Regions from separate parts of the Streptomyces sp. NPDC026515 genome, predicted to be linked through region 2. Evidence: riboswitches for the same ligand, from Rfam matches in the RefSeq annotation. Region 2 holds a riboswitch; the other holds the start of a gene.
The links. A riboswitch is a leader RNA that binds a small molecule or an ion and turns the genes downstream of it on or off. The one in region 2 is predicted to bind cyclic di-AMP.
Positions count from the first base shown of each region.

Region 1 (4,759 bases), on a different contig from region 2:
CTTCGAAAGCGAGTCGGGGGTGGACGTGGTCCGCGCCGTGCGCCTGGATCTGACCGGGCGCCGGGTTCCGGACGGGGAGCAGCGCGCCGGCCACCGGTACGTCGTGGAGAACACCGACCTCCCTGCCCTCCTCGCCTGCCGCCGCAGCGGCTATACGACGCCGCACGCGCCGGAGCGCCCCAGCGGGACCGGGCCGGCCTGGCTCGCGGGTCACGACCCGCTGCCGTTCGTCACGATGCTCGCCCGTTTCGTGCGTCCGGCGCGAAGCACCTCTACGGGCTGTGGCGCGCCCACCGCCGCGGCTCCAGCACGTCCACGAAGTAGGCACCACGTCCGCGCCCCCGCGTCGCGGCCGGCCACGGCGCCCCGACTCCCAGGCGCCGGATACGCCTCGTCCGTGCTCGGCCCGTACGTCACCTGCCGGCCGCGGTCGCCTCGTACGGTCCGGTGACGCGGTTCGTATGCGGTACGGAACGGGTCTCCTCACGCCTGACCAGGCGCCTGGCGGCCGCCCACGCCTGACACGCACAGGGGAGCGGCCACCACCGGACTCGGGCCACCGCCTGGCCAGGACGGCTCGGAACCGGCCACCACCCGCCCCGGGGCCGGGCCGCCACCCCGCCCCGGGGCCACCCGTGACCACCCGTGCTCGGCAGCCCGCTGCCCGGCCGGGAACTCCTCGGTCAGCGACGGCGGACTGGCCGCCTTGGTGGCCTCGGCCTCCCAGCGGGGGCAGTACATGTCGAAGACCACGACCGGCAGCGGCCGCCCGAGGATCTTCTCGATGCGGCCCCCGGCGCGCAGGTCCTGCGCCGGCCGTACGCACGCGTCGGTGAAGTGCAGCCCCAACAGCTCCTGCCCGGCGTCCAGTTCGGGGGCGTCGCCGTCCTCGTCGGACCAGAGTCCGAGCCGCCTGGTCTCCTCGGTGTACAGCGCACCGCCGACCGGGTCCCCGGGACAGTCGCCCAGCCGCTCCAAGCCGTCGAGGAGCCGGCAGGCGCAGTTCCAGCGTGCCTCGCCGGGGTCCGCCGCGTCCCGGTCACCGCCTCCAGCCGATGCGCCCGGAAGTCCTCCGGTCCGTCCGTCACCACGCCGCTCCTGCCCGATCGGTACCGCCGACCCACCGCGAACGTAACGCGCGCCACCGGCAACGCCCCATCGCCGATACGGCGGCCGCCATTTGAGGCCGAAACGCACAGTGAGTCTCAGGGACGTGCTGTCCGTATTCTCTGATCATGGTCGCACCCACCCCGTACTCACTGATCGCCACCGACCTGGACGGCACACTGCTGCGTGCCGACGACACCCTCTCGGAACGGTCGCTCGCCGCGCTCGCGCGGGCGGGCCGGGTCGGCGCCCGGCATCTCGTGGTGACCGGCCGCCCCGCGCCGAGAGTGCGCCCCCTCCTGGACGACCTCGGTTGCGCGGGACTCGCGGTCTGCGGCCAGGGCGCCCAGCTCTACGACGCCGGCGCGGACCGGCTGCTGTGGTCGGTCACCCTGGACCGGGAGCTGGCCGAGACCGCCCTGGGCAAGATCGAGGCCGAGGTCGGGCAGGTGTACGCGGCGGTCGACCAGGACGGCGTGGACGGGCTCACGCTCATCGAGCCGGGCTATCTGATGCCCCACCCCACGCTGCCCGCGCTGCGCGTGGGACGGCGGGACGACCTGTGGTGCGCGCCCATCAGCAAGGTGCTGCTGCGCCACCACACCCTGTCGGACGATGAACTGGCGGCCACCGCGCGCGCGGTGGTGGGATCGCTCGCGACGGTCACCATGTCGGGGCCGGGAACGGTCGAGCTCCAGCCGTGCGGGGTGACCAAGGCGACCGGGCTGGCACTGGCCGCCGACCATCTGGGGCTGAGCCCCGAACGGGCCATCGCCTTCGGGGACATGCCCAACGACATCCCCATGTTCGACTGGGCGTCCTACGGGGTGGCCATGGCCAACGCCCACGCCGAACTCAAGGCGGTGGCCGACGAGATCACCCTGTCGAACGAGGACGACGGCATCGCCGTCGTCCTCGAAAGGCTCTTCACCTGACGGCGCCGGTCAGTACGCGCCGTGCACGTTGTCGATCGAGCCGTACCGCGCGGCGGCGTAGTTGCAGGCGGCGGTGATGTTCGCGACCGGGTCGTAGACGTCGAACGACGTGCCGTCCACGTGGTAGGTCTTGAACGTCGGGTCGATCACCTGGAGCAGGCCCTTGGAGGGGATGCCGGCGGCCGCGTTGGAGTCCCAGAGGTTGATGGCCCGCGGGTTGCCGGAGGACTCACGCATCACGTTGCGGTAGATGCCGTTGTAGCTGCCCGGAATGTTCTTTTCGGCCATGATCGCGAGCGACTCGCGGATCCAGCCGTCGAGGTTGTTCGGGTACCCGGCGAGCGTCGTGGACGCCGTCGAGGTGGTGGAAGTGGCGGCGGAGGCGGCGGTCGCACCGATGAGCGGGAGGGCGAGAACGGCGGCGCCGGTACCGGCGACGGCGAGCGTGCGGACGACGCGGTTACGGCGGGGACGGCGGTGCTGAGGGGCAGCAGACATGTCGTGGTTCCTCTCCGTCGCCTGCGGGGTGAGCTGTCGGGTTCGGGCTCGGGGAGTTCCCGGTCGCACCGCCCTGAGGCGAGGCGACTTCACCCCTAGCCGTTCCGGTACGACGTCCGTCGGTGACGTCGGTCGCCCGGTCCGGCGACTTACCTGGTTCCCCCGCTCCTGCCGTGCGAATGGACTCGTTGATGGTCGCGACGGGCGGCGGCAGGATTTGGCGTCCGCCCGGTGAGCCGGAACGTATGCGAGAGCACATGTCCGGAACAAGTACCTGATTCCCCCAACACGCCGATTGACCTTGATCTGAGTCGTATGGGGTACTTGATCCTTTGCGGTTGCCAAGCCTCAACTCGCCGACAAGGAAAGGAGAGAGAGGGTCGCCTTACCGCCTCGGTGGCACTCAGGGCCACGTGACCCACTTCACGAAGTGGCAATTACGGCGAATCGAACAAATGGGGATTGATTGAATCCGCCTTTCCGGGTATCGAGGGAATAGCCCCGCTCCGCCATTTGTATGGATTGCCTCGATTGGGGCGAATGGAGTGGTGCACATCACAAGCAATTTCATGGATTGTCCGAATTGCCTTGTTAAGCGGAATTTCGCTTCGAGGTGAGCGGACCGACGGACCTGGGCGGGTGGATGCCGAGGTGCCGGGAGTTCCCGTGTGGCGGTACGTGATTCCGGTCACGCCGAGGGCGGGGCGCAGGCGTCACGACTCGGCGGCGGCAGAGCGATCGTCCATGCGCGGGTGTCCTCCGTGGGAGCGGAACCTCCGCCCCCTCGCGCGTCGTTGTCCTGGCGGCCGTCCGGGGAGTGGGGGTCACGGCGAGCGCCATGAGCGGCCCGGGCGCGCGGGTCCTCGTCCCGAGGGGGACGCGTCCCGAGGAGTGCCGACCGCGGGAGCCCCCGACCGTGTTCACGCCTCGTCCGTGCCGAGGCCGCGCCGTCGGCTGCTCGCGGGTCGTGAGTCCGCCCGCACCGCGTCGGCAGGGACCGGGCCTCACGCGCGCCCGCGCGCATGTCTGATCTCGTGGAGGAGGGGGCATACGGGGGTGGATCGGAACGCGGTGGACCGCGGAAGGGGTGCCTCCGGGCAGGTGACGTCGGCAGGAGGTGGCGTGACCGCCCACGGGCGGAGGTCTGCGGGACGATCCGCGGCCGGACCCGGTGTCGGTGCTGGTCCGGGACCGGGTTCAGGACCCGGTCCCGGGACACGGCTCGCCCCCTGGTTCGGGACAAGCACCAGCACATCCTGTTAAGTCATTGCATGTCAGGTCGTATCAGCTGATCAAGAACATACCGGTCGTGATCCGATAGTGCCCGGGGTGTAACGGTGGGCGCCCTCGGTGATCGAAACCTGACCGGATACGCTGACTTGAGTGATGGCAGCGACCTATCGACAAACCATGTAACCGCCAGTGGACACCAGCAGACAGGAGACCCCTCGTGACCGTCGGGCCGTTCGGGCTGAGCGTGCGGGACCAGGCTCTGGAAGCCGATGTCCAGGCCGGATTGACGGCTGTCGAGGAGGGCTTGCTAGAAGCCACCAAAAGTGAGGTCCCGTTCATCACGGAAGCCGCGCAGCACCTCGTGCGGGCCGGCGGGAAGCGGTTCCGGCCCCTGCTGGTGATGCTGGCCGCGCAGTTCGGTGACCCGTACGCGCCGGGCGTCGTGCCGTCGGCGGTGGTCGTCGAGCTGACCCATCTCGCCACGCTCTACCACGACGACGTCATGGACGAGGCGGCCGTGCGGCGTGGTGTCGACAGTGCCAACACCCGCTGGGGCAACTCGGTCGCCGTCCTCACCGGTGACTTCCTCTTCGCGCGCGCCTCGCAGATCCTCGCCGACCTCGGACCCGAGGCGGTGCGGGTCCAGGCCCTCGCGTTCGAGCGGTTGGTGACGGGTCAGATCCTGGAGACGGCGGGTCCTTCGGACGGGCGTGACCCCGTCGACCACTACCTCGACGTGCTCGGCGGCAAGACCGGCTCGCTGGTGGCGGTCTCCTGTCGTTTCGGCGCGATGATGTCCGGTGCCGACGAGACGGTCGTGGACGTCCTCACCCAGTACGGCGAACGCCTCGGTGTCGCCTTCCAGCTCGCCGACGACGTCCTGGACATCGCCTCCGACTCCCACGAGTCCGGCAAGACCCCGGGGACCGACCTCCGCGAGGGTGTCCCCACGCTTCCGGTGCTGCGGCTGCGGGAGCGGGCGGCGC
Region 1 covers NZ_JBVHQD010000018.1:176,336-181,094, forward strand. The annotation lists partial or broken gene ACZ4O3_RS32685 (carboxylate--amine ligase) at 1-324, shown strand, start outside; gene ACZ4O3_RS32690 (hypothetical protein) at 484-978, opposite strand; gene ACZ4O3_RS32695 (HAD family hydrolase) at 1,236-2,042, shown strand; gene ACZ4O3_RS32700 (transglycosylase SLT domain-containing protein) at 2,052-2,540, opposite strand; cyclic di-AMP (ydaO/yuaA leader) riboswitch at 2,546-2,741, opposite strand; gene ACZ4O3_RS32705 (polyprenyl synthetase family protein) at 3,940-4,759, shown strand, end outside.
Region 1: it holds a riboswitch for cyclic di-AMP, as region 2 does, so the genes downstream of both, ACZ4O3_RS32700 (transglycosylase SLT domain-containing protein) here and ACZ4O3_RS00605 (M23 family metallopeptidase) in region 2, are expected to answer to the same signal.

Region 2 (4,759 bases):
ACCGCTTGGCCAACGGTCTGCGCGTGGTGCTCTCCGAGGACCACCTGACCCCGGTCGCGGCGGTCTGCCTCTGGTACGACGTCGGTTCCCGGCACGAAGTCAAGGGACGTACCGGCCTGGCTCACCTTTTCGAGCACTTGATGTTCCAGGGCTCCGCCCAGGTGAAGGGCAACGGCCACTTCGAGCTCGTACAGGGCGCCGGCGGCTCGCTCAACGGCACCACCAGCTTCGAGCGCACCAACTACTTCGAGACCATGCCCGCCCACCAGCTGGAGCTCGCCCTCTGGCTGGAGGCCGACCGCATGGGCTCGCTGCTCGCCGCCCTCGACGACGAGTCGATGGAGAACCAGCGGGACGTCGTCAAGAACGAGCGCCGCCAGCGCTACGACAACGTCCCCTACGGCACCGCCTTCGAGAAGCTCACCGCGCTCGCCTACCCGGAGGGCCACCCCTACCACCACACGCCGATCGGCTCGATGGCGGACCTGGACGCGGCCACCCTGGAGGACGCGCGGGCGTTCTTCCGTACCTACTACGCGCCCAACAACGCGGTGCTCTCGGTGGTCGGCGACATCGACCCCCAGGAGACCCTCGCCTGGATCGAGAAGTACTTCGGCTCCATCCAGGCGCACGACGGCAAGCCCGCCCCGCGTGACGGCTCGCTGCCCGACATCATGGGCGAGCAGCTGCGCGAGGTCGTCGTGGAGGAGGTGCCCGCGCGCGCGTTGATGGCCGCCTACCGGCTCCCGGAGGACGGCACGCGCGTCTCCGACGCGGCCGACCTGGCTCTCACCGTCCTCGGCGGCGGCGAGTCCTCGCGTCTGTACAACCGCCTCGTACGGCGCGACCGTACGGCCGTCGCCGCCGGCTTCGGGCTGCTGCGCCTGGCCGGTGCGCCCTCCCTGGGCTGGCTGGACGTGAAGACCTCCGGTGACGTCGAGGTCCCGGTCATCGAGGCCGCCATCGACGAGGAGCTGGCCCGCTTCGCGGAGGAGGGCCCCACGCCCGAGGAGATGGAACGCGCCCAGGCCCAGTTGGAGCGCGAGTGGCTGGACCGGCTGGGCACCGTCGCCGGCCGCGCCGACGAACTGTGCCGGTTCGCCGTCCTGTTCGGCGACCCGCAGCTCGCCCTGACCGCCGTCCAGCGCGTCCTCACGGTGACCCCGGAGGAGGTCCAGGAGGTCGCCAAGGCCCGCCTGCGGCCCGAGAACCGCGCGGTGCTCGTCTACGAGCCCAAGTCCCCCGAGACGGTCGAGGACGCCGACGTACCCGAGGACCCCGAGGCCGAGGCCACGGTCGAAGCCGGCGACAACAACGAGGAGGCGGCGAAGTGAGCGAGCTCGCCACCATGGACTTCCACCCGCAGCCCCAGGCCGGCGAGGCCCGGCCCTGGGCCTTCCCGGCCCCCGAGCGCTCCACCCTGGACAACGGGCTCACCGTGCTGCGCTGCCACCGCCCCGGACAGCAGGTCGTCGCCGTGGAGGTGCTCCTGGACGCACCCCTGGACGCCGAGCCGGCCGGCCTGGACGGCGTCGCCACGATCATGGCGCGCGCCTTCTCCGAGGGCACCGACAAGCACTCCGCCGAGGAGTACGCCGCCGAGCTGGAGCGGGCCGGCGCCACCCTCGACGCGCACGCCGACCACCCGGGCGTCCGGCTCAGCCTGGAGGTCCCGGCCTCCCGTCTGGGCAAGGGCCTCGGGCTGCTCTCCGACGCGCTCCGGGCACCCGCCTTCGCCGACAGCGAGGTCGAGCGGCTGGTCCGCAACCGCCTCGACGAGATCCCGCACGAGCTGGCCAACCCCAGCCGCCGGGCCGCCAAGCAGCTCTACAAGGAGCTCTTCCCGTCGGCCGCGCGGATGTCCCGGCCGCGCCAGGGCACCGAGGACACCGTCGAGAAGATCGACGCGGCCGCCGTACGCGCCTTCTACGACCGGCATGTGCGGCCCGCCACCGCCACCGCGGTCATCGTCGGCGACCTGACCGGCATCGACCTGGACGAACTGCTCGGCGAGACCCTGGGCGCCTGGCGCGGCACGGCCGCCCAGCCCCGGCCGGTGCCCCCGGTCACCGCGGACGACACCGGCCGTGTCGTCATCGTGGACCGCCCCGGGGCCGTCCAGACGCAGCTGCTCATCGGCCGCGTCGGCGCCGACCGGCACGACCGTGTCTGGCCCGCCCAGGTGCTCGGCACCTACTGCCTGGGCGGCACCCTCACCTCCCGCCTGGACCGCGTCCTGCGCGAGGAGAAGGGCTACACCTACGGCGTCCGTGCCTTCGGGCAGGTGCTGCGCTCCGCTCCCGACGGCAGCGGCGCCTCGATGCTCGCCATCAGCGGCTCCGTGGACACCCCGAACACCGGCCCGGCGCTCCAGGACCTGTGGACGGTGCTGCGCACCCTCGCCTCCGGGGGCCTCACGGACGCCGAGCGTGACGTCGCCGTGCAGAACCTGGTCGGCGTGGCGCCGCTCAAGTACGAGACGGCGGCGGCCGTCGCCGGCACCCTGGCCGACCAGGTCGAGCAGCATCTGCCGGACGACTTCCAGGCCACCCTCTACCGGCAACTGGCCGCCACCGGCACCGTGGAGGCCACCGCGGCGGTCGTGAGCGCCTTCCCGGTCGACCACCTGGTGACGGTCCTGGTCGGCGACGCGGCGCAGATCAAGGAGCCCGTCGAGGCCCTCGGCATCGGCGAAGTGACGGTCGTCGCCGCGGAGTAGCGGCACGCGCGCGCCCGGAGCCCTGGTGACCCTCGGGTCACCAGGGCTCTGAAATGTCCGAATTGAGGCGGAGGTTGCCTGTCTGCCCTGTGGGATGCGCGACAAAAACCGCGATCCGTTTGAGGATTGCGGGGACGCCCTCATAGGTTCTTCCGGACTGTCCGCCAGGCACCGAGCCGCGCCCGCGGCACCGGACAGTCATCGCCGAGTCCCCGTACGGCGCGAGCCAGGGGAGCCGGGGACCCATGCAGTCCCTGGGGTGAATCGGACGCCCGCGCGAGCCGCGAGGGCGCCCGTAGGAGACCTTCCTGCTCCGAACCCGTCAGCTAACCCGGTAGGCGAGAGGGAAGGAAAGGACCAGCCTCTACATGGCGTTCATGTGCGCCTCCGGGAAGCACCGTCGTCCCGGCCGGGTGAAGCGCACCACCGCGCAGGCCGCCGGTATCGCGGCCCTCACCACCACAGGTGTCATCGGCACCGTCTCGGCAGCCCCGGCGCTCGCCGCGGAGAACTCGGTCGAGCAGACCGGCCTCACTCCGGTGATCACGGTCAGCGACTCGGTCGCCGAGCAGATCGACGCCCAGGCAGCCGCGCAGACGGCGGCCGCCGAGCGCAAGGCGGCCGAGGAGGCCGCGCGCAAGAAGGCGGCAGCCAAGGCCAAGAAGGAGCGCGAGGCCGAGGTGCGTGCCGCGCGGGAGGCCGAGCGCAAGCGTCTCAACGCCTTCGTCGCGCCGATCTCCGACTCGTACGTCTCCACCGGCTACCGGACCGGCGGCTCCCTGTGGTCCTCCGGCGCCCACACCGGCATCGACTTCCACGCCGCCACCGGCACGGTGGTGCACGCGGTCGGTACCGGCACGGTCGTCTCCACCGGCTGGGGCGGCTCGTACGGCAACCAGATCGTCATCAAGATGGCCGACGGCATGTACACCCAGTACGGCCACCTGTCGTCGATAGGAGTCTCGGTGGGGCAGAAGGTCACCCCGGGCGAGCGGATCGGCCTCTCCGGCGCGACCGGCAACGTGACCGGCCCGCACCTCCACTTCGAGGCCCGCACGACCCCGGAGTACGGCTCGGACGTCGACCCGGTCTCCTACCTCCGCAAGCACGGTGTCGACGTCTGACCCGAACGCGGCGACGACCGTGTGACGTCACGCGGCGAGTGTGCCGAAGCCCCGGCTCCCGAGCCGGGGCTTTCGTCGTTTTCGTGAACCCGATGTCCAAAAAATATGCATGGATTCAGGGCCGCCGTCGGAAATTCCCGCTCATTGCAATAGAGTCACGGAACGGACGCCACTCGGCGGCGTTTCACGGGGATTAAGGCGGAGGTCGGACATGCGTATTCCGGCGCACTCGGTATGCACGGCGATCCGGGACGACATCGTCGCGGGTGTCTACGAGCGCGGCAGCCGGCTCACCGAGGAACTCCTGGCCCGCCGCTACGGTGTCTCGCGCGTCCCCGTCCGCGAGGCCCTGCGCACCCTGGAGGCCGAGGGCTTCGTCGTGACGCGCCGGCACGCGGGCGCGTGCGTGGCGGAACCGACCGAGCAGGAGGCCGCCGACCTGCTGGAGATGCGCCTGCTCCTGGAGCCGCTCGGCGCCTCCCGGGCCGCCCAGCGCCGCACCGAGGCCCACCTCAAGGTGCTCCGCGGACTGGTCAGGCTGGGCCAGGAACGCGCCCGCAGGGGTGGCAGCGAGGACCTGCGCTCCCTGGGCGGCTGGTTCCACGAGACGCTCGCCCAGGCCACCGGCAGCCACGCCCTGACCTCGACGCTCACCCAGCTGCGGCACAAGATCGCCTGGATGTACGTCGTCGACTCACCCGCCAACCCCGTGGAGTCCTGGGCCGAGCACGGCGCCATCGTGGACGCGGTGACACGCGGCGACGGCGAACGCGCGCGGGCGATCACCGCGCTGCACGCCGAGCGGTCCACGGTCTCCCACCGGCCGCGCTTTTCCGGCGGCACGGACCGGTCGGCCGGTGTGAGGACTTCGCAACATCCCGTAAACATGTCGGGCCTGCGGCATTAACACGGGCGC
Region 2 covers NZ_JBVHQD010000001.1:141,136-145,894, forward strand. The annotation lists gene ACZ4O3_RS00595 (M16 family metallopeptidase) at 1-1,334, shown strand, start outside; gene ACZ4O3_RS00600 (M16 family metallopeptidase) at 1,331-2,719, shown strand; cyclic di-AMP (ydaO/yuaA leader) riboswitch at 2,912-3,075, shown strand; gene ACZ4O3_RS00605 (M23 family metallopeptidase) at 3,088-3,843, shown strand; gene ACZ4O3_RS00610 (GntR family transcriptional regulator) at 4,055-4,750, shown strand.